DNA from 3 places in the Methylobacterium sp. BE186 genome. Region 1 is predicted to be linked to each of the others. Evidence: riboswitches for the same ligand, from Rfam matches in the RefSeq annotation. Region 1 holds a riboswitch; each other region holds the start of a gene.
What was found. Region 1 has a riboswitch for cobalamin ahead of J2X36_RS02795 (TonB-dependent receptor domain-containing protein). Riboswitches for the same ligand answer to the same signal wherever they lie in the genome.

Region 1 (7,577 bases):
TGACGAGAAAGCCGGGCTGATCCTCGATCGCCCGGAGCGTATCGAACATGGCGATGCTCTGCATCGCCAGGGCGCGGGAGACGTAGCCCGCATCTTCCGGCGGGTCGGTGATCGAGTAATATCGGATCGCATCGAGAGCGACCTGATTCCAGTCGAGAACGACGTTATCGAAATGAGGATTGGGATCGACACTATTCACCGGAGGCGTATGCGGTTGTTCCTCATACCACTCGATCACATTATCGATGATGGGTTGAAGAACGGGCGGCGGGAAAGACCCGCTGTCACGAGTCCAATGAACCTGATCCATCCCTCCCTCCTTTTCGCGGTGAGAGCACGCAACGGCAGCGCAGAGCGGCCTCGAAGACTATTGGCAAAACAAAGTTGGAAAGATCAGTTTATTAGTTTTTAGGCTAACATGAGTTATTGTCAGCCGAACTAACAAACGTTGACGTGAGCGAGGGATGGTCTGGAAACAGCCCCTGCTGTACGGAACCTGCGGGTTTCGTACAGCATCCGCCCTTCCGCAGCCCGGGTCGCCGAGCAGGAGGGGCGCCTGCACCCGAGCGTAACAGACGAAGGCGCGGAGCGAGGCCGAGGGGAGGCTGTTTGGACTCGGCGCTGAGCCCCTGCCGATCTCCGGTGCCGCCCCGTCGGCGGGTGGCGGAAGACGGCAGAGCGCTGGCAGCCTCCGCATTCCTCAAAGGCGCGGCCGGCACTCCTACCAACGCGCGCGTCTAGCGACCGAGCCGGTCCCCCGGCGCAATGTCAGGAGTGAACGCGGGATTGCCCTCTCGGCATCGTTCGCGAGGATGAATCACCCGGCTCGCCGCTGATGCGGCCGGATTTATCCGTGTCTGTCCTGGGTCAGCGCGCGTGGCGCGCGTCTGGTTTCCGGATCCGGCGGCAAGGGGCGTTGGTCGGGCTCATGAGGTGCCCGCCGGCGGGCGCTCGGGCGTCATCCCCGGGAAGGCTCGTTCACGTCAGATGGCCTCGGTCTCCGGCCGGACGAAACAGGCCGCGAAGTCGCTGGGTCCATAGTCACGACCCGTGATGTCAGTGATCACGACCTGTGCCAATCCATCATTCTGGAGCTGGAGCGCCTTCTCCAGGGCGCCGCCGGGAGAACATCGCTGAAAGGACACGGTCCGTCCATCTCTCTGGGCGGTCACGATCAACTGCATGTTACGCTCCTGGAATGGCCTGGTTCACCGTCAAATCATCTGCTGGCGATCCCGATACTTTGCCCAGCATGAGATCTGATCCCAATTCACGCGGAGAACGAGATCACGCAACCGCTGGATCTCGTCTCGGCTCGGCGGCCGGGGCTGGACCTTCAGACGAGCGATAAAGGCAGCATCCGTCTGCATCATGAGAGCACCGTTGGCGGAAGGGCAGCCCCGTGCAGTGTTCAACGAAGATGGGGAGGCTTGGTTGCGGCTTGGCTTCGGGGTCGGCTGAAGAACGGCCTTCCCGAAGACAGCTCAAGGTCAGGGGTTTCGCATCGCCGGAATCACGGGGCGAGCTGCCGCCCGAGCCTTCCGGAGCCTAGAACCGGCCAGCCAGGGTCAGCCGGACGGCCGTCGGCTCGACCGGATGGAAATGCCGGTCGGCGACGCCATCCGCCGCCTCGCCCGGCAGGCGGGACGTGTAGAAATAGGTGATCTGGTCGGCCTTGGCGTTCGTCAGGTTCAGCACGTCGAGCGAGAGGCTCACGCCGTTCTCGAACGCGTAGCCGATCCGGCCATTCAGGAGTGCGGTCGGACGGGAGCGGACCGAGTTGTCCTCGATCAAGGGGCGCGGGCCGAAATAGCGCATGCGCAGGCTGCCGAACCAGCCCGGGCCCTCCCCGAAGGTGAGGCCCGCCGAGGCGATGGTGGTCGGCGCCTCGGGCACGCGACTGCCGGCCGGATCCCGGTCCGAGAAGCGGGCGTTCGTGACCGTCAGGTCGCCTTCCAGCCTCAGCCAGGGTGTCAGCGCGTAGCGGTTCGTCCACTCGATGCCGAAGCGCCGCGTCGGGCGGCTCGGCTCGGTGGTGCCGGTGTCGCCCTGGAACAGGTTCTCGGAGGCGAAGTCGAGCTGGAATAGGGCGAGCGACGTCTCCAGCCCCGCGACGCTGCGATTGCGGATGCCGATCTCCGATCCCGTCGATGGCACCAGGAACGGCGAACGCGCGATGTTGAAGAGCGGGCTCGCCGGATCGACGGTCGCGACCACGCCGCGCACGTCGTTCGAGTGGAAGCCCCCGCCGGAATTCACGTAGATCTCGGTGTCGAACCAGGGGCCGAGCACGAGGCCGAGCTTCGGGTTGACGATGCCGTCCCGCGCCCGGCCCGAATTCGCGGGCGTGTCGGAGACCACGTCGGCGTAGTATCCGTCCGCGCGGAAGCCGACGCTGGTGCGCAGCCAGTCCGTCCAGCGCACCCGGTTCTCGACGTAGAAGGCCGCGCTCGCCTCCAGCACCCGGTCATCGAGCACCGTCGAGCGCGTGAGCCGGTTCGTCGTGTTGAAGAGACCGACCCGGATCGAATCCGTGCGGGTCTGGAGGCCGATCTCGTTCTCCATGGGCAGGCCGAAGAGCGCACCCTGGAAGATGTGCGAGACCTCGCCGCCCCCGAGGACGCGGCTGTCGCGCTGGCGGAACTGGTCGCCGTTGACCGGATCGTTGAGGACATAGGTGAAGTTGTTCCAGAGATTCATCCCGTAGCGGATCACATAGGCGTTCGCCCGGGAGAATCCGGTCTCGTCCGTCCGGCTCCAGCGACCGGAGAGCGAGAACCGGCCCGTGTCGCCGCCATCCGACGGGTCGAGCGTGCCGAAGCGGCCGATCAGCCCCTCGCTGACGGCGCGCTCGGGGATCTGGTTGGTCGCGTTCCACTTGGCCCAGTAGGCCATGCCGGTGACCGCGAAGCCGTCCGTGGCCGTGCCTTGGCTGTAGCGAAGCACGCCGTTGAGCTTGCGCAGCCGGTCCGGCTCGACCCAGGGGCCATCGTAGACCTGCGCCTCGCCGGCCACGAGGAGGTGGCCCTCGCCGATCGGGGCGGAGCCGATCGTGAGGGCCCGCTTGTAGCCGAAGCTGCCGATCGAGGTGAGCGCGAGGTTCTTCTCGACCGTGTCGAGATAGTCGATGCGCACGGATCCGGCGGAGGCGAAGTCGCCGTCCCGCACGAAGTACGGCCCCTTGTGGAACTCGACCGCGCCGACGAGTTCGGGGATCAGGAAGTTGATGTCGGCATAGCCCTGGGCATGGGCGTTCGTGCGCATGTTCACCGGCATCCCGTCAACGTGGATCGCGATGTCGCTGCCGTGGTCGAGGTTGAAGCCGCGCAGGAAGAACTGGTTGGCTTTGCCCTCGCCGGAATGCTGCGTGACGATCAGGCCCGGCACGGCTTCCAGCACCTCGCCGGGGCGGGTCGCGGGGCGGTTGTTGACTTGCGCGCCCGTGATCACGCCGGCGCTGGCGGCATCGACGGCTCGGAGGCTGCCGCCGATGCCGGTCACGCCGCCGACGTAGCCGGCGCTGGCGACGGGTCCGGAGGTGGCAGGTGTCGGAGCGTCGGCCGCGACGGAGATCTCGCTGAGCGTCGCTTCAGAAGCGACGGTCTGCGCGTGGAGAAGGGCGGGCGCGAGGAGCGAGGCGGGGCCGGCCAGGGCGGCCAGGCAACCCGACGTGAATGACGATCGGACGGGGGACACGAAAGGACGGACCTCGGGCGACGGCAGTGGCACGTCACCGCGAACGAGGCCTCGGCGGCCATCTCCGCACGGGATGGACGGCGCTTCGACACCCGTCAGGACACCCCGCCCGACGCGTTTCGCGTGTGACCACGGCTGACGGCAGGTCTCCTGGCTCACGGGTCGCCGCCCTCGCACCGTCTTCCCGGGCACGACCCAGTGACATGGTGGTGAAGGGCTCGCCGCTGACAGTTGCGGGGGCAGCCGCGGCCTCGGAGCAGGCTCCTCACCGCGTTCCCTTTTGATCCCCGAGGGGAACCGTCAGCACCCACGCTAGGCGCTGGCAAGCCCGCCCGTCAACGCCGGCCTCGATGGAATTCCGAAGGCATCGACGGGCGGCTCGGCGATCACCTCGTGCCTGGGGCGATCCTGCGTTCTTTCGCACAATTCAGGGTCTGCGGATCACGATTCGTGAAGCTTCCCTTGGGACTTCAGGTCCATCCGCTCCGGCGCGTAAGGTGAACGGTCAAGCTCATCCCGACGGGTGCAATGGTTCGGCGTTCGCAACGCAGGACGGGCTCGCTCTGTACGGCCTGATCGTTGGCGTACGCTCGCGAACAGCAGAGCGGCAGGACATGCAGGCACGCCCGTGCTTGCAATCGGCTCGGGCGTTCGGCGATCATTACTCAAAGCACCGGGAAAGCTTCTGCCCTTTCGCCGAGTCCGATTTCATTGCGATGAATTCGTCGAATTGAATGTAGATGGACGAATTTTCGATCGAAAATTCTTAGTATCTACTGAATATGGTTCGTGTATCTCTTCGCTTTAATACGAATACTTACATGGATCCGTAAATCAGCTCCCCTGATTTAACATATGCTGAGGAGCCTTCGGCGAATCATCTCGTACTCTGCTGCTCGACGCCGCCACGCCGCTCATCGCTGCGTGGTCAACCTTCCGGGTCCGTTCGCATCCGGGCGGCTCCTGCCCATCGGGCATGCGAGAAGGGCCTTCCATGACCGTACAGCAGAGGCGCCGCGGCAGCGCGCGGATGCGCCGTGACGGGCATCGCCGCTGGCGACGATGACGCCGCCCTGAACCTCCCTGTTTCGTGACGCGCATCGGGCTCCCGCCATTCCGGCTTGATTGCCGGAACCCGGCCGGCTGCGCGGCTCCTTGCGGAAACGCCTTGAAAGGATGCTCCGATATGGAAGCTTATTCCGTCGACGGTTCGGGCAACAACCTGTCTCAACCCGGTCTCAACGCGGCCGGCACGACGTTCGCGCGGCTCGGCGCGGCGCATTTCGCGGACGGAATCTCGACTCTCGTCGATGGGCCCAACCCGCGCACGATCAGCAACCTCGTCGTCGGTGAGGGCGACCCGACGATCCCGAACCCCCAGGGGCTGTCGGGCATGCTCTACGCCTGGGGCCAGTTCATCGACCACGATCTCGACCTCAGCCTGACGGATCACGTCACGCCGATCGCCGTCGTCATCCCGGCGGGCGACGCGTACTTCGCGGCCGGCAGCTTCCTCCCGATGACGCGTGCCGTGATCGATCCGGCGACGGGGCCGGGCACGGGCAAGCCGGCGGCTGCCGTCAACGCGATCAGCGGCTGGCTCGACGCATCCATGGTCTACGGTTCGGACGCGGCGAATGCCGCGAGCCTGCGGCAGCCCGACGGGCATCTGGCGACCTCCGCCGGCGGCAATCTGCCGATCGTGGACGGCGCCTTCGTCGCGGGCGATGTCCGCGCCACCGAGAACCCGTCCCTGACCGCCCTCCAGACGCTGTTCCTGCGCGAGCACAATTTTCAGGTCGACCGGCTCCATGCGGCCGATCCGGGGCTCGACGGGGACGCCCTCTACCTGCAGGCGCGGGCCATCGTGACCGCGGAGATCCAGCGGATCACCTACGACGAGTTTCTGCCCCATCTCCTCGGACACGGCGCAATCGGCCCCTATGCGGGCTACGATCCGGGGATCGATCCGCGGATCAGCGTCGAATTCGCGGGCGCGGCCTACCGGTTCGGCCATTCGATCGTCTCGGCCGAGACCGAGCGCATCGACGAGGACGGCAACCTCGTCGGGCCGGGGCTCGAACTTCGGGACACTTTCGGGATGACGCCGGCGGCCTTCGCGGCTGCGTCGGGGGCGGACGGCTTCCTGCGTCACCTCGCCGACGATGCCTCGCAGACGATGGATGTGCGCATCGTCGAGGATCTGCGCAACTTCCTCATCGACCCACCGGTCGGTCAGGATCTGGCGAGCATCAACATCCAACGCGGCCGGGATCTCGGGCTCGGCACGCTCAACGAGACCCGCGAGGATCTGGGCCTCGCGCCGTACCGCGATTTCTCCGAGATCACGCACGATCAGGCCACGGTCGCGGCGATGCGCGAGGCGTTCGGCCGGGTGGATGCCGTCGATCTCTGGACCGGCGGCCTGGCGGAAGGTCACGCGCCGGGCTCGATGATCGGGCCGACCTTCTCGGCCATCATCGGCTCTCAGTTCGAGCGGCTGCGCGACGGCGATCGCCTCTGGTACCAGAACGGTCAATTCGATCAGCGGACGCTGAACGAGATCCAGCACACGACGCTGTCGGACATCATCGCGCGCAACACCGACACCCGCTCCATCCAGGACGACGTCTTCACCTTCTACGACCGTCACGGCAGCAACGTCGTTTCCGAGCATCCGGATGCGCCGCAACTCGTGATCGGCACCCCTGGCGAAGCGGAGCTGTTGGGAGGGCCGGAGGGCGACATGCTGGTCGCCGGCACCGGCCATCAGACATTGACCGGCGGGGGTGGGAGCGACCGGTTCGTCTTCGCGGCGGATACGCGTGCCCTGATCACCGATTTTCGCCCTGGGCGAGACCATCTGGTCTTCGAGGAGGCGGCCGGGGTTCGGGCCGAGGCCTTTGGCGGGCCGGGCGCGTCGCGTTCCGATCACGGGCACCACGGGCGCCACGCTCTCACAGGGGAGCCCGTGGTCGTCGACGAGAACGGACTTGCCGTCGTGATCTACGGGAGCGTTCAGGTTGCCCTGGCGGGGATCTCGGCCGCCCAACTCAGCCCGGACGATTACAGCTTCGCTTGAATCTGGAGGGTGGGCTGCGTCCGCGTGAGACGCGCACCGGTCCAGCCTCGCAAGACCGATCAGGCAGTCGTGGAGCCGTGAGCGGCGGAACCGGCGCGCGACCTGCCGATGGGCATGAAGCCGATGTTCCAACAGGGCCCGGTCCAATGCACCGGTCCAAACGGGCCGGGCCGGCTCTGTACGGTCTCACCGCTTGCATGCATCGGCAACGCAATTCGATGACCCGGTCGGACCGCAGCCGGAATCAGTCAGGGCTGATCGAAGCGCCCCGTCACCCGCCTCGCCTCAGTCCCAATCGATGTCCAAGGTCCGCTCGAAGGCGGCGGCCCCGTACACCCGGCCGGACGGGTTGACGACCATGACGTCCCGGAAGCCGCGCCGCTGCAATTCCCAGGTCTTCTCCATCGCCTGCTCATCTGTCCCGCAGGCGAAGCTCATGGCCCTGCCCGATGGATCGACACCCTTCACTGTGAACACGACACGCTCTCCATTCTCGGCAGGAGATATGGGGTTGGGCGGCGATCGACCAGACCGTCGTCGAGGACATCGGGGGATGACATGGGCAGTTGTCCCGCGTCGGCTCCTGACATCCGGGATCACCTCGCCGGGATGCGGGACGGCCCATCCGGGTGACAACCGAGATCAGGCTCCTTCCTGCTCGACCGCCTCATGGCCCGGTCGGACGAGGGCTCGAGCGGCCTCAGCTTCGCCGCGCCGGAACACGTTCAACTCCTTTCCGGCGAGCTGGTTGTATGGCCCGAAGAAGGCCTCGACCTCGTCGAGCATGCCGGGAATCAGG
Region 2 (7,577 bases), on a different contig from region 1:
CCACCTGCATGGCGAGGTCGGCGGCGTTCATGCCGCGCGCCGAGGCCGCCCAGGCGGCGCGGGGGCTGCCGATCGTGAAGGCCTGCAGCACCGGGCAATCGGCCGCGTCGAGGGGGAAGGCCGCGTCCTCCCGCGCCGAGAAGGCGGTCGCCGCCACGACGAGGTCGGGCCGGCGTGCGGCGATCAGGGCGCGCACCGGCTCCAACGCGGCCGGGTCCTTCAGGCTCGACACCGCGACGACGGCGCTGCCGACTCCCCGCGCCCGCAGGGCCGCCGCGAGCGCCGCGACCGGGGCCGTGTCGCCCCCGAGAATGGCGGAGCGATAGACGAGGAGGAGCGCCATCGGTGCTCCCGCCGCCGCGAGGGCGGTTTCGACGGAGACCGGCCCGCAGCCGGGGCACCACGCGAAGCCCCGCGGCAGCGGTTCCGGCGGCTCGACCGCGGCCGGCTCGCCGATCTCGGAGGCCAGCCGCCCGAGCATCCGGCGCAGGTTGTCAGGGCCGCCGGCGCGGAAATAGGCATCGAGATCGGCCGCGAGGCCGGGCACCGTGGAATAGGCGTCGAGGCGCGAATCCGGCCGGTCGTCGCCGGGCAGCACCGCGAGCTTGACCCCTCGCGCCCGCGCCGCGGCGTAGGCCCGCTCCACGCCGTAGCGCCAGTAATCGAGGCCGCCGAGGCAGCGGATCACGACGATCCTCGCGCGGGCGACCACGCCGTCGACGTAGAGGTCCACCGACATCGGGTGGCGCAGGCGCGCGAGCTTGGCGAGCCGCAGGGAGGGCCCGCCCGCTCCTCCCGCGGCGTGCGCGGCCGCGACGCCCGCGAGGTCGGAATCGGTGAAGGAGAGGAAGACGATGTCGCCCGGCGCCTGCCCGAGATCGACGGCCGCCTCGCCCTCGTCGAGGGAGACCGTATCGATGCGGACGAGGTGCATGGGGTCTCGCGATCCGCCGCGTCAGGCCGCCGGGCCGGCCGGCTCGTCCTGGACGAGGCGCGGACGGTTCGGGAAGACGACACCCTCGTAGATGTCCGAGAGGCGCAGGCTCGTGGCGAGGGAGGGCAGGGAGAGGGACGCGTCGAGGCTCGCGACGCGCTCCTTGACCCAGGCGCGCGACGCGTCGCGGGACCAGAGCATGATCTCCGGAGCGTTCGGCTCGACGAGCAGGATGTACTCGAGGCTCTCGATGTTCCGGTACTCGGCCAGCTTCTCGAAGGCGTCAAAGTCGCGCGTGCTCGGGGACAGGACCTCCGCGACGAGCCGAGGCTCGGCCGCCTTCAGGGCGTTGGGATCGCGCACGCCGCAATCGACGCCGACATCGGGCCGGCGGATCTGGCCGGGTAGGGTCTCGACGCTGCCGTCGCCGGTGAGAGGGCGGCAGCCGCCGCGGCGCAGGGCCACCAAGAGGTTCACCACGATGTCGTCGTGGACGTTCCGCGCTCCCGCCGTCAGCCGCACGGGAATGCCGCCGACGAGCTCGTAGCGCTCCGCCTGGCGCTCCTGCCACGCGAAGAACTCCGCCACGCTCATCGGCCTCGTGATCCGTTCCAGCATGTCCGGTCGCCGTCCCTGCGCCCGCACTATAGCGCCGCCCCGGCCTATCCGGCGAGCGCCGCCGCGACGGCATCCCGGTCGAAACCCTTGAGGCCGATCACGACGAGGCGGCCGTCGCGGGATTCGGATGCGCGCCAGGGCCGGTCGAAATGGTGCGCGACGCGACGTCCGACGCCCTGGACGACGAGGCGCATCGGCTTGCCCTCGATCTCGGCGAAGCCCTTGATGCGCAGCACGCCCGCCGTCTCGGCGGCCTTCTCGACCCGTGCGGCGAGGTCGCCCGGGTTCCTCGCCGCGCGCACCGGCAGGGCGACCGTCTCGAAATCGTCGTGGTCGTGGTCCTCGCCCTCGCCGTGATGGGAGGGGCGGGCGTCGAGGTCGTCCTCGGCCGCCGCGTTGAGGCCGAGGAGCACCCGGGCGTCGATCGCGCCGTGAGAGGTCTCCACCACCTTGACCGCGCGGGGCAGCTGGCGCTCGATCTCGGCCCGGACGCTCGCGCGCTCGGCCTCGCCGAGGAGGTCCGCCTTGTTCAGCACCACGAGGTCGGCGCAGAGGAGCTGGTCCTCGAACACCTCCTCCAGCGGGTTCTCGTGCTCGACGCTGGCATCGGCCGCGCGCTGGGCGGCGAGCGCGTCGGGATCCTCCGCGAAGGCACCGGAGGCCACGGCCGGACCGTCCACCACCGCGACGACGCCGTCGACCGTCACCCGCGAGCGGATCGCCGGCCACTGGAAGGCCTGGACGAGGGGCTTCGGCAGTGCGAGGCCCGAAGTCTCGATCAGGATGTGCTCCGGCGGGTCCGGGCGCTCCAGCAGGGTGTTGAGGGCGGGCACGAAATCGTCGGCGACGGTGCAGCAGATGCAGCCGTTCGGCAGCTCGACGATGGATTCCTCGCTGCAGCCCGGCACGCCGCAGGCGGCGAGGAACGAGCCGTCGAAGCCGACATCGCCGAATTCGTTGACGAGGATCGCGAGGCGGCGCCCGCCCGCTTGCTCCATCACGTGGCGCACGAGGGTCGTCTTTCCGGCGCCGAGGAAGCCGGTGACGATGGTGCAGGGGATCTTCTCGACGATGCTCATGGGGAACTCGTGATGGCGTGCCGCCCGCTTACGCGGAGGCGCGGGGCGGGATGCGGGCGATCACGCCCTTGCGGAAGGCTTCCGGCCGCGCCCGCCAGGGCACGATGCCGTCGCTCGTGCCGGCATAGAGGCGGATGCCCGCGAGGAGGGTGGGGGCGGAGGTCTCCGGGTCGAGGTCGCCGTAGACGTAGGTCCAGCGGTCGGGCGCGGTGACCGCGACCGTGCAGGGGCGCTTGCAGACCGAGAGGCACTCGACCGGCTCGACGCGGAGGCCCGGCACGGGCTCCGCGGCGAGCGCGTTCTCGACGGCCGCGAGGAGGCGTGCCCCGGCGCGCGGGCCGTCCCCGTCGCCCTCGGCGCGGCAGGTGGTGCAGACGTAGAGCACCACCGGTTCGGATGCTGCCTCAGGCACGGGCGGGTGCCTTGGCCTCGCGCCCGAAGACCTGCCAGGCCCAGCCGAAAGCCAGACCGATCATCGCCCAGAACACGAAGGCGACGCCGAGCGAGCGCGCGGCGAATTGCGCGGCGAGGATCGCGGGCACGCCCGAATTCCCCTCGGGCGGCACCGGGGCGCCCGCGAGATGGGGGGCGACGATGAGCACGAGACCGCCGAGGATGGTGATGGCCGCCCGCCGGATCAGGATCAGGTAGAGGCCCATCGCGGTCGCGGCGGCGGTCATCAGCCACCAGGCTTGGCGCGTGACGAGGGGGGCCGCCTCGCTGCCCGGCAATTCGGGGGGCAGGCCGAGGGCAGGGGCGAGCGCGAGAGCCGCGAAGCCCGCGAGCCCGAAGGCGAGCGCCCGCTCCGGCGTCGGCGCGCGGCCGCAGGCGAGCATCGCGGCGCCGAGGAGGAGCGCGTAGCCGACGGCGCCGATGAGCGTCGCGAGCCCGGTGAAGGCCATCCGCGGCAGGCCGGGGCCGGGCTGCCATTCCCCGCCCGGACCGGCCGTGCCGTGGTCGTGCGCGTGGCCGCCGGGCGCCTGCCCCTGGGCGGGCGCGTGGGCCAGGATGATCGGCAGGCGGGCGTCGGCCGCCTCGTGCGCGGCCCGCGTCTCGTAGCGCTCGGCCGCGATGATGAGCGGCGAGGTGAGGGCGAGCTGCAGGCCCGTCGCGACGACGGCCGCCAGGAAGCCGGCGACGAGGGCCGCCGACAGGAGCCGGATGATCATGAGATCTCTGCGGGCTGAGGCAGAGCGGTCAGTGGCAGGGGAAGTTCTGCGTGTGCCGGAAATCGTGCGCCGCGTTGTGCAGCGCCGAGGCCGGCGCGAAGCCCGCGAGGAAGACGAGGCCGATGCCGAGCAGGGCGGCGATCACGATGGCGGCGGCGCCCTCGTTCGCGCGGGTGCCGGTGGTGCCGAGGGTCTGGACGTTCGTCGTCATCGTGTCAGGTCTCCGGCCGCCCCGCCGGCGGCGTCGAGGATAGCGGGGGGACGGCAGGTCTCCTGGCTCGCGGATCCTCGCGCCTGCCGCCTTCCCGGGGGTCCGGTGGCGTGGTGGCAGGAGCTCGCCGCTCACAGTTGCGGGGGCAGCCGCGGATTCGGAGCCCGAGCCCCTCACCGCATTCCCTTTTCACCCCGTTGCCGGGGCACCGTCCCCCCGGCTTCTAGCCTGTCGCGCGAGCGGGCACAACGCGGGCTCGGCCCGGTCGCGCGATTCTTTGACCGGAGGTGAGGCGATCTTTGACCGGAGGGGGAGGCTTGGGGCAAAGGAGGCCGATGCTTCAGGCCGCTCCCCGCATGACCCTGGTGCTCGGCGGCGCGCGTTCCGGCAAGAGCGCCCACGCGGAGGCCTTGATCGAGGCCTGCCCGGCGCCCTGGACCTACCTCGCTACCGCGCAGGCCTGGGACGACGAGATGCGCGAGCGCATCGGCCTCCACCGCGCCCGCCGGGGGGAGGGCTGGGTGACGCGGGACGTGCCCGTGGATCTCTCCGCCGCGATCCGGGCGACGCGGGGTCCGGTCCTCGTCGATTGCCTGACGCTCTGGCTCACCAACCTGATGATGGCCGAGGCCGATCTCGCGGCCGCGTTCGAGGATCTCGCGGCGGCCTGCGCCGCGGCGGCCGGCCCCCTCGTCCTCGTCTCGAACGAGGTCGGGCTCGGCATCGTGCCCGACAACGCCCTGGCCCGCGCCTTCCGCGACGCGGCCGGCCGGCTCCACCAGCGCCTCGCGCGGGAGGCCGACCGCGTCGTGTTCCTGGTGGCCGGGCTGCCGATGGTCGTCAAACCCGCTGGAGGACCTGCATGAGCGACGAGGACGCGCGCCACCGCGAGAAGATGCAGAAGCGCAAGGCGGTGCAGGACGCCGAGGTCGCCTCGAAGACCGTCGAGAAGGGGCTCCTCATCGTCAATACCGGCCCCGGCAAGGGCAAGACCACGGCGGCGCTCGGCCTCGTGCTCCGGGCCCTGGGGCGCGGCTGGCGGATCGGCGTCGTGCAATTCATCAAGGGCGCCTGGGACACCGGCGAGAAGCGGGCGCTGGACACCTTCGGCGACCGGGTCGTCTGGCACGCGCTGGGCGAGGGCTTCACCTGGGAGACGCAGGACAAGGCCCGGGACATCGCCGCCTGCGCGCGGGCCTGGGCGACGGCACAGACCCTGATGGCGGACGAGACGATCCGCCTCCTCGTCCTCGACGAGATGAACATCGCGCTCCGCTACGACTATCTCAACGTCGAGGCGGTGGTGGCGGTGCTGCGGGCGCGCCGGCCGGACCTCCACGTGGTCGTCACCGGCCGCAACGCGAAGCCGGCGCTGATCGAGGCGGCCGACCTCGTGACCGAGATGGGCAACGTGAAGCACCATTTCTCGGCGGGCGTGAAGGCGCAGGAGGGGATCGAGTTCTGATCTCCGCAGGGCGCGGCCGAGGCGCTGCGCGGCGCCCTCAGGCGTCGGCGAGCGCGACGGCGCGCGGGGGCGGAAGGTTCGCCCGCAATTCCCGGCTCACGGTGCCCGAGGCGGCCACCGTGCCGAGATTCGCGTAGGTCTCGTGGTTCTTCTCGATGGCCGAGAGGTCGTAGAGGTAGTTCACCATCAGCCCGTGGGATTGCTTGATGCCCTTGGGCGAGGTGTCGCCGAGGAAGTTCAGCCGCTCCAGCCGCGCCCCGTTGCCGAGATGGAAGCGGGCGACCGGGTCGAGGGGCCGTCCGCGGTCGTTCTTCGCGCGCAGGAAATAGGCGGCCGCGGCCGGCAGCATCGCCTTGCGCACCGCCTCGCAGCTCGTCTTGTCGCCCTGCCAGCCCGGCTGCTCCAGCAGGCGCAAGCCCTCGATATCCTCCTTGGTGAGGCCCTGAGGCGCGTCGGCGCGCCGCTCCCGATCGAGCCAGCGGGCAAAGCCCGGGACCGGCGAGAGGGTGACGAAGGTCTTCAGCGAGGGGATCTCGCGGGCGAGATCCTCCACCACCTGCTTGATCAGGAAATTGCCGAAGGTGACGCCGGCCAGACCCCGCTGGCAGTTCGAGATCGAGTAGAACACGGCCGTCGTCGCCGCGCGGATCGGTAGGGGCTCGCGCTCGTTGGCGAGGATCGGGGCGATCGCCGAGGCGATGCCGCCCGTCAGCGCCACCTCGACGAAGATCAGCGGCTCGTCGACGAGGGCCGGGTGGAAGAAGGCGAAGCAGCGCCGGTCGGAGGGCTCGATGCGCCGCCGCAGGTCGTCCCAGCCCTGGATCTCGTGCACCGCCTCGTAGCGGATGATCTTCTCCAGGATGTGGGCCGGCGTCGTCCAGTCGATGTGGCGCAGCACGAGGAAGCCCCGGTTGAACCACGAGGCGAACAGGTGCTCGAAGTCGCAGTCGAGGCTGTCGGCGGCGTCGATCAGGTCCGCGTCCGCACCCTCCTCGGCGCGGAGCGCCGCGCGCAGGTCCATCAGGTCCTCGCGCATGCGCACGAGCGCCAGCGTCCCGTCGCGGGCGAGGTTGAGGCGGCGGATCAACTCCTGGCTGCGGGGCTCGGCCGCCTCGTGCAGGCGCCCGAGGCGGGCGCGCGTCGGGTCGGCCCGGTAGGCGCCGATTGCCGCCTCCACAGCGGCGTGGTCGGCGTCGAATTCCTGGGCGATGAGCCGCAGGAAGGTGAGGCGCTCGGGCGTGGGAAAGCTCGCGTAGCGGTCGAGGATGAGGCGGGCGAGCGCCACGCCCGACGCCTCGCCGCGGCGGGAGATCAGGTCCTCGCAGAGCTTGGCGAGCTCGGGCGCGGTCGCCTTCGCGGCGATGTCGCCGCGGCCGAAGCTGATCAGGTCTCGGCCGCGATCGCTGATCGTCTGCAGCAGGTCGCCGAAGAAAGAGGTCGCCGCCATGAAACGCCGTTCGCTCCGTCGCCACCCGAGTCGAGGATTCGCGGCCGCCCCGCGCAGGCGGCCGTCAGCGTTCTAGGCCCGGGACGCGGGCAGGGCCAGGGGTCGGGCACCCGTCGGGCGCCGGCCTCAGGCCCGGTGCGACTCGCTCGCCGCGATCTCGTTCCGGTCCGCCCGCTCGCGCCAATCCTCGACGCCGTGCTGGCGCGCGAAGCGCAGCTCCGCGGCGCGCCGCGCCCGCTCCGGATCGCGGGCCCGGGCGATCTCGACGGACCCGACGGTGAAGGGCACACCCAGGATCTGCTTGGCGAAACTCACGCGGTAATTCGGCATCAGGAACTCCCTGTTGTCCGGCGAAAGCCTGTCGCGGGCGCGAATCAGCGCGTGGCGATCCTCGCACCCGAAATGAGAGCCCGAAACGGCGACGTTTCCAAGGGCTCCCGGCGCGGCAGCGGAGCATAAGTCCTTCTGCCGCAACGATTGCGATATGGTGACGGGGGCGCTCCGGCGAAAGGGAGGGGGGTGGTTCACCGATCCGTGAGCGGTATCCCACGCTCCCACCCGCGGTTGTTGCCAGGACGGGTCCGCGCGGCCTAGGGCGTTGGGCCCGCTTGCCCCGCACCCCGACGCCTCCCTTGACGCCTTCCTTGCAGACAC
Region 3 (7,577 bases), on a different contig from region 1:
CGCCGGCCCCGACGAGGAGAGCGTCTGGGACTATCCTCGGCCGCCGCGCCTGGAGCCGGTGCCGCAGCGCCTGCGCGTCGTGCTCGATGCCCGCACCATCGCGGAGACGGGGCGCGGCTGGCGCGTCCTGGAGACGAGCCACCCGCCGACCTATTACTTCCCCCTCGCGGACGTCGCCCCCGGCATCCTCGGACCGCCCCGGCGGGCGGGGATCTGCGAGTGGAAGGGCCGGGCCGTCCTCTTCGACGTGGCGGGTCGCCCCGGCGCCGCCTGGGCCTATCCGGACCCGACGCCACCCTTCCGCTCGATCGCGGGCCACGTCGCCTTCTATGCCGGGCCGATGGATTCCTGCACCGTCGGCGACCAGCGCGCCGAGCCGCAGCCCGGCGCCTTCTACGGCGGCTGGATCACGCCCGGCATCGTCGGCCCCTTCAAGGGCGGCCCCGGGACGATGGGCTGGTGAGAGGGTTTGGCGCGGAGCCCGGCTCCCGCTACATGCCGGGCCGGAACAGGCGAGTGGAGCGGCGCATGCAGGAGACGGACACGGTCGAGCCGGCCTCGGTGGGGTTCAGCGCCGAGCGGCTGGAGCGGATCGACGGCTGGATGCGGCGCCTCGTCGCCGAGGGCAGGCTCGCCGGCCTCTCGGTGAGCGTGATGCGCGGCGGGCAGACCGCCTTCGCCCGCGCGCACGGCCTCGCGGATCTCGCGCGGGAGCGGCCCTTCGCCCTCGACACGATCACCCGCATCTACTCGATGACGAAGCCGCTGACCTCGGTCGCGGTGATGATGCTCTACGAGGAGGGCCGCTTCCAGCTCGACGATCCGGTCGCGCGCTTCCTGCCGGAATTCTCCGAGATGCGGGTGCTGACGGGTGGCAACCGCATCAAGTTCGAGAGCGAGCCGGCCCGCCGGCCGATCACGATCCGCGATCTCCTCACCCACACCTCCGGCCTCACCTATGGCTTCATGGAGGCGACGCTCGTCGACGAGCTCTACCGGCGCAACGGCGTCGACTTCCACCTGAAGGACGCGACGCTCGCCGAGGTGGTGGGACGGGTGGCGGGTCTCCCGCTCCTGTCCCAGCCCGGTGCGCAGTGGAACTACAGCGTGGCGACCGATGTGCTCGGCCACCTCGTCTCGGTCGTGTCGGGGCAGGATTTCGCCGATTTCCTGCGCGAGCGGGTGATCGCGCCGCTCGGCATGACCGACACGGACTTCTTCGTGCCGCCCGAGAAGCTGCCCCGGCTCGCCGCGAACTACACCCTGTTCCGGGACCGCAGCCTGAAGCTCTACGACGATGCGGTCGACACCGCCTTCGCGCGCCCGCCCGCCATCGCGTCCGGCGGGGGCGGCCTCGTCTCGACGGCGGCCGACTACCTGCGCTTCTGCCGCTTCGTGCTGAACCGCGGCGCGCTCGACGGCGTGCGGCTCCTCGGCCGCAAGACGGTCGACCTGATGCTGACGAACCACCTGCCCGGGGATCTCGCCAGCATGGGCACCCCGCGCTTCGCCGAATCCTCCTACACCGGCATCGGCTTCGGGCTCGGCTTCTCGGTGATGCTCGACCCGGCCCGCGCGCAGATCCTCGGCAGCCCGGGCGAGGTCGCCTGGGGAGGCGTGGCGAGCACGGCCTTCTGGATCGACCCGGCGGAGGATCTCGCGGTCGTGCTCCTGACCCAGCTCATCCCGTCCTCGGCGCTGCCGATCCGCCGGGAATTGCGGGTGCTGACCTACGCCGCGCTGGCGGGCTGAGAGGCTTGGCGGGCGCCCTCGCCCCTCCGGGGAGCGGGGCAACCCGCCTCGGGCCTACTCGGCCGGAGCGGCGGCCGGGGCGGCCTTCTTCTCGGCCGCCGGCTTCGGAGCGGCTGGCTTCGGGGCGGCGGTCGCCGTCGCGGTGCCCGTGGTTCCGGGGCCTGCGGCGCCCGCGGCGGCCGGCGCCTTCGGCGCCCACTCGGCGTCGGCGCGGGGGCCGTTGGGGGCGTTCGTCGCACCCGTGAGCTGGCCGGGCAGCACGTCGGTGACGCGGTTCCAGGTCTGCGATCCGCACAGGAAGCCGAGCATGCAGCCGCGCACCGAGAGCTCGGTCGGCTGGTCGGTCCAGATCGTCACGTCGTAGAACTTGCCTTCCTCGGAATTGTAGATCTTGCCCTCGTAGCGGGCATCCGCGTTCGGCTTCAGGCCCATGATGAGCTGGTGGCCGAGCGACGGGCGGGTCTGCTTCTTCGGGTCCGGGTTCTTGAAGTCGACGCGGGGCTGGCCCTTGTCGTTGAGCGGGGTCTTCAGCCAGACCACGTAGCCGCAGACGTTCTTCTCCTGGGGCCCGCACTTCTCGACGCGGATGCGGGCGCGCCCGTCCTCCGTCAGCCAGGTGCCGCTCGGGTCGGCCGGCGCGGCGGCCTGGGCGAGGCCGGAGAGGGCGCCGAGCGCGACGAGCGGCGCGGTAACGCGGCCGGCCCACGATCCGGCACCGCCGCCGATCAGTCGAAACGTCATCCGATCACTCCCATGGCCCCTGCCCTCGCCGGATGGAACGTCCCGGCGGCACGGCCTCGTCTGGATGACCCGCCATTCCTCCCCGAAGGTGTCCGGATCATGACCGCGGCCCTCCCGCCGGGGGAGAAAACGCGCGGGCCTGCGCCCGGCGTGCGGTGGCGGGCCGCCCCGAACGGAGAGAGGGCCGGCGCTCGCGCACCGGCCCTCCCGCAGGTCTCCCTCCTGGCAGGCCTCGCTCCTGGCAGGCCTCGCTCCCGATCGGGCCGATCACTCGGCCGCGGTCATCTCCGGCGTGTAGTGGCCGCACCAATCCTTCGAGGCGACCACCGGCCACAGGCCCTTCGACTCCGGGGCGGGCTGGCTCACCGGCGGGTTGAAGCGGCAGAGGCCCTGGTCCGAGGCGGAGACGCCGCCGTTCAGCTTGTGGTCGTCGAAGAAGCGGCAGCTCTCGCAGGCGCCGTCGTGGGTGCTGGCCATGATGTCTCTCCGATCCTTGTCGGACGGGCTCGAAGCCGCCTCGTCCTCGCAGTTGTTAATTAGAACAAGTCGAATGTAGCGTCAATGCGCGGGCGCCACACCGGTTCCGGAATCGGCGCTCCCGCTGTGGGTCGGGCGGGGGCCGGCGTTGACGGGCGGGCTTGCCAGCGCCTAGCGTGGGTGCTGACGGTTCCCCTCGGGGATCAAAAGGGAACGCGGTGAGGAGCCTGCTCCGAGGCCGCGGCTGCCCCCGCAACTGTCAGCGGCGAGCCCTTCACCACCATGTCACTGGGTCGTGCCCGGGAAGACGGTGCGAGGGCGGCGACCCGTGAGCCAGGAGACCTGCCGTCAGCCGTGGTCACACGCGAAACGCGTCGGGCGGGGTGTCCTGACGGGTGTCGAAGCGCCGTCCATCCCGTGCGGAGACGGCGGCCGAGGCCTCGTTCGCGGTGACGTGCCACACCGAGCGCGCCCGCGTGTCTGCCCCGCCCCCGTCCGCATCTGCCGAAGGCGTCGAGCCGGCGGCCCAGATCCAGGCCGCCGCATTGCACGGCCGCCGGCTCCGGGCCTCCCGCCTCCCGATCCGCCGGCGCATTGATTGTAATGTTATGACATTGCATCAATGGCGGGGAGCGGCCCGGCATCCGGTCGTGCCTCGACCCTCGGACCCGACACGACCATGCCGTCCCCTCCCCTTTCCCTCACCACCCGGCCGCCCGGCCGGACTCGCGCCCGCCTCGCGCGCCGGCTCCTCCTCGCCGCCGCCGGTCTTGCCGGCTGCCCCGAGGGCGCCGAGGCGCAGGAGACCGTCACCCTGGACACGCTCTCGGTGGCGGGCTCCGGCGCGCCCGCCGGCCTCGCCCTGCGGGCGCCGAGCCGCTCGGCGAGCCGCCTGGGCCTGACGCCGCTGGAGACGCCCGCGAGCCTCGACGTGATCGCGGGCGAGACGGCGCGCCTGCGCGGCCAGAATACGGTGGTCGAGGCGGTGACCCAGAACGCCACCGGCATCACCACGATCGCCTCGCCCGGCAACGGCAACGGCGCCTTCACGGCCCGGGGCTTCGCCGGCCCGAACTCGATCCAGCAGCTCTACGACGGCACCCGCCTCTTCGTCGGCGCCGGCACCGTCAACTTCCCCTTCGACACCTGGAACGTGGAGCGCATCGAGGTGCTGCGCGGCCCGGCCTCGGTGCTCTACGGGGACGGCGCCATCGGCGGCATCGTCAACGTGGTGTCGAAGAAGCCGGTCTTCGTGCCCCTGAACGAGGCGCGGCTGGGCCTCGGCACGGACGGGGTGGCGCGGCTCGCCGTCGATTCGGGCGGGCCGATCGGCGAGTCGATGGCCTACCGGCTGAACGTCAGCGGCAACCGCGCGGGCGGCTGGATCACGCCGGACGGCGATCTCCGCAATCTCGCGGTCTCCGGCGCGCTCACGTGGCGGGCGACGCCCGATCTCGACCTCACCGTCAGCCACGATTACGGCTTCCAGGAGCCGGCCCGCTACTGGGGCACGCCGCTCGTCGAGGGCCGTATCCTCGAATCCTTACGCTTCAACAACTACAACATCCGGGATTCCAAGATCCTCTGGCAGGACAACTGGACCCAGGCGCGGGCGGAGTGGCGCCCGAGCGCCGACGTCACGATCCGCAACACCGCCTACCGGCTGCAGAGCCGGCGCCACTGGCGGGACGTCGAGCAATATGCCTTCAACCGGGGCACAGGCCTGATCGACCGCTCGGACTACATCGAGATCTACCACCAGCAGGAACAGGTCGGGAACCGGTTCGACGCCGCCGTCCGGGGCGAGGTCTTCGGCTTCCGCAACGAGTTCCTGGCGGGTTTCGACGTCAACGCGATCCGCTTCCGCCACACGAACAACGCGCCCTATGGCGGCGAGTCGAGCGTGCCGCCGACGGGCTACGATCCGGGCCTGTTCATCAACCTCGCGGGCACGCGGCCCGCCTACGCGACCCGCACGAGCCAGGCCTCGGTCTTCGCCGAGGACCGGCTGATCCTGTCGGATCGGCTCTCGCTCTTGGCGGGCGTGCGCTACGACGCGCCGAGCCTGCACCGGGACGACCTGCGCGCCGGCACGTCCTTCGAGCGGGACTTCCGCTCTGTCAGCTACCGCTTCGGCGCCGTCTACAACCCGACCCCCGACACCGCCCTCTACGCGCAATACGCCACGGCGACCGACCCGGTCGGCAGCTTGATCAGCCTGTCGCAGAGCCTCGCGAATTTCGAGCTCTCCACGGGCCGGCAGGTCGAGGTCGGGGCCAAGGGCCTGTTCTGGGGCGGGCTCGGCGAGTGGACGCTCGCGGGCTACCGCATCGTCAAGGACAACCTGATCTCGGCCGTGCCGGGCCAGCCGGGCGTGAGCACGCAGGTCGGCCAGCAATCCTCCCAAGGGTTCGAGGCGGCCGTCTCGCTCCAGATCACGCCCCTCTGGCGGGTCGACGCGAACCTCGCCCTCCTCCACGCGCAGTACGACGCGTTCAGCCAGACGGTGAACGGCGCCGTCATCTCCTATGCCGGGCGCCAGCCGATCGACGTGCCCGAGCGCGTCGCCAATTTCTGGCTCAACTACGCCTTCGCCCCGTCCTGGGAGGCGCGGGTCGGCGTGCAATATGTGGGCGATACGGTCTCCGATTTCGGCAACACCGCCCGGCGGCCGGATTACGCGCTGGTCAATCTCGGCCTCGACCATCAGGTCACGCCGGCCTCGCGGCTCTCGCTGCGGGTCTACAACCTGTTCGACAAGGTCTACGCGGTGAGCGGCAACGCGGTCGACGGCATCGGCACCAACTGGCTCCTCGGGCGCCCGCGCTCCTTCGAGGTCGCCTACGCGGTGAGCTTCTGACGCGATGCGGGGTTTGAAGCGCGTCAAGCGATGGCTCGTCCTCGGCCACCGCTGGCTCGGCATCGGCACGGGCCTGTTCTTCGCGGTCTGGCTGCTGTCCGGCCTCGTCCTGCTCTACGTGCCGTTCCCGAGCCTGACGGAGGCCGAGCGGCTGGCGGGCCTGCGGCCGCTCGCCCTCGACCGCCTCGGCGTCGAGCCGGCGCGCGCGCTGGCGGCCGCGGGGCTCTCGGCCCGGCCCCGCTCCCTCGACCTGGAGATGCGGGGCGACGAGCCGGTCTACCGGATCGTGACGGCGGAGGGGCGGCCGCTCGCGGTCTCGGCGGTCAGCGGCGAGGTCCTGCCCCCTGTCGCGGCCGGGGCGGCTCTCGCCCTGGTCCGAGCCGGCCCCGAGGCTCGCCTGCGCAGCCTCGCGCGCGACCAGTGGACGGTGGCGGGCCGCTACGACGCCCTGCGCCCCTTCCACGTGGTCGAACTCGGCGACGCTGCGGGCACCGAGCTCTACGTCTCCTCCGTCACCGGCGCCGTCGTGCTCGACACGCGGGCCCGCGAGCGCTTCTGGAACTGGCTCGGGGCGGTGCCGCACTGGCTCTACCCGACGCCGCTGCGCGCCCGCCCCGACCTGTGGCGCGACGTGGTGCTCTGGGTCTCGGGCATCGGGATCGCGGGCGCCGCGAGCGGGCTCGTCCTCGGCATCTGGCGCCTGCGCCCGCGGCGGCGCTACCCCTCGGGCGCCGCCACGCCCTACCAGGGCATCGGCCGCCTGCACCACCTGTTCGGGATCGTAGGGGGCCTGGGGATCCTCACCTTCGTCGTCAGCGGCTGGCTCTCGATGAACCCGAACCGCTGGTTCTCCGGACCCGCGCCGGACCCGCAGATGCGGGCGGCCTATGCCGGGGCGGCGCCGCTGCCGGGCCTTGCCGGGATCCGGGAGGCCGACCGGCCGGACACCGTGGCCCTGCGTTTCCTTGGCCTCGGCGGCGGCAGCCATCTCCTCGCCCTCGACGCGTCGGGCGGCAGCCGCGTCAGCCCGCCGGTCGAGGAGGCGGCGATCCGCGCGGCCGCGCCGGGCCTGATGCAGGGCGCGAGCCTCGCCCGCGTCGAGCGGCTCGCGGCCTACGACGCCTACTGGTACGCCCACCACGACACGAAGCCCCTGCCCGTGCTCCGCCTCGTCTTCGACGACGCCGCCGCGACCTGGTTCCACGTCGATGCGGGGACGGGCGAACTCCTCGACCGGCTCGACCGGAGCGGGCGCGTCCACCGCTGGCTGTTCGCGGGGCTCCACCGCCTCGACTTTCCTCTCCTGATCGGCCACCGGCCGGCCTGGGACCTCGCGCAAGGGCTGCTGAACGGGCTCGGCCTCGTCGTCGCCCTCACCGGCGTGGTGCTCGGCTGGCGCCGGCTGCGCCGTCCCCGCGGCGGGAGCCGGCCATCCGGGGTGCGGAGTCAGGCGGCGTAGCGGTCCACGACGAGGCGCATGAAGGCGAGCACCCGCTCGCCCCCGTCGAGGCCGGCGCGCGCGACGCGGCCCTCGCGCTGGGCGAGCACGTCGTCCCAGCCGGGGAAGCGCTCGAGCGCCCAATGGCCGGCCGCGCTCTTCGAGACGATCGCGCCGGTCTCGATCGTCGCCGCGATGCGGGCCACGCCGAGGGCGCCGGTGGACAGGGCCGCCGCGTCGACATCCCCGTCCGGCCGCCGCGCGGCGATGGTGCCCGCCGCCGCTTCGATCCAGGGCCGCCAGTAGGTG

Region 2: it holds a riboswitch for cobalamin, as region 1 does, so the genes downstream of both, J2X36_RS05860 (CbtB-domain containing protein) here and J2X36_RS02795 (TonB-dependent receptor domain-containing protein) in region 1, are expected to answer to the same signal.
Region 3: it holds a riboswitch for cobalamin, as region 1 does, so the genes downstream of both, J2X36_RS10170 (TonB-dependent siderophore receptor) here and J2X36_RS02795 (TonB-dependent receptor domain-containing protein) in region 1, are expected to answer to the same signal.

Annotation. Positions count from the first base shown of each region.
Region 1 is NZ_JAVDVV010000002.1:139,542-147,118, forward strand. Features, by position in the region: gene J2X36_RS02785 (vanadium-dependent haloperoxidase) at 1-310, opposite strand, end outside; gene J2X36_RS02790 (hypothetical protein) at 984-1,184, opposite strand; gene J2X36_RS02795 (TonB-dependent receptor domain-containing protein) at 1,549-3,573, opposite strand; cobalamin riboswitch at 3,819-4,013, opposite strand; gene J2X36_RS02800 (peroxidase family protein) at 4,883-6,778, shown strand; gene J2X36_RS02805 (hypothetical protein) at 7,064-7,255, opposite strand; gene J2X36_RS02810 (hypothetical protein) at 7,421-7,577, opposite strand, start outside.
Region 2 is NZ_JAVDVV010000004.1:17,045-24,621, forward strand. Features, by position in the region: gene cobN (cobaltochelatase subunit CobN) at 1-934, opposite strand, end outside; gene J2X36_RS05840 (Uma2 family endonuclease) at 956-1,552, opposite strand; gene cobW (cobalamin biosynthesis protein CobW) at 1,597-2,631, opposite strand; gene J2X36_RS05850 (DUF1636 domain-containing protein) at 2,660-3,043, opposite strand; gene J2X36_RS05855 (CbtA family protein) at 3,036-3,800, opposite strand; gene J2X36_RS05860 (CbtB-domain containing protein) at 3,829-4,011, opposite strand; cobalamin riboswitch at 4,046-4,239, opposite strand; gene cobU (bifunctional adenosylcobinamide kinase/adenosylcobinamide-phosphate guanylyltransferase) at 4,347-4,877, shown strand; gene cobO (cob(I)yrinic acid a,c-diamide adenosyltransferase) at 4,874-5,476, shown strand; gene J2X36_RS05875 (malonyl-CoA decarboxylase) at 5,514-6,923, opposite strand; gene J2X36_RS05880 (hypothetical protein) at 7,050-7,253, opposite strand; gene J2X36_RS05885 (MFS transporter) at 7,568-7,577, shown strand, end outside.
Region 3 is NZ_JAVDVV010000007.1:129,764-137,340, reverse strand. Features, by position in the region: gene J2X36_RS10190 (DUF427 domain-containing protein) at 1-463, shown strand, start outside; gene J2X36_RS10185 (serine hydrolase domain-containing protein) at 529-1,752, shown strand; gene J2X36_RS10180 (DUF2147 domain-containing protein) at 1,807-2,493, opposite strand; gene J2X36_RS10175 (hypothetical protein) at 2,761-2,970, opposite strand; cobalamin riboswitch at 3,141-3,335, shown strand; gene J2X36_RS10170 (TonB-dependent siderophore receptor) at 3,650-5,830, shown strand; gene J2X36_RS10165 (PepSY domain-containing protein) at 5,835-7,289, shown strand; gene J2X36_RS10160 (aminoglycoside adenylyltransferase domain-containing protein) at 7,277-7,577, opposite strand, start outside.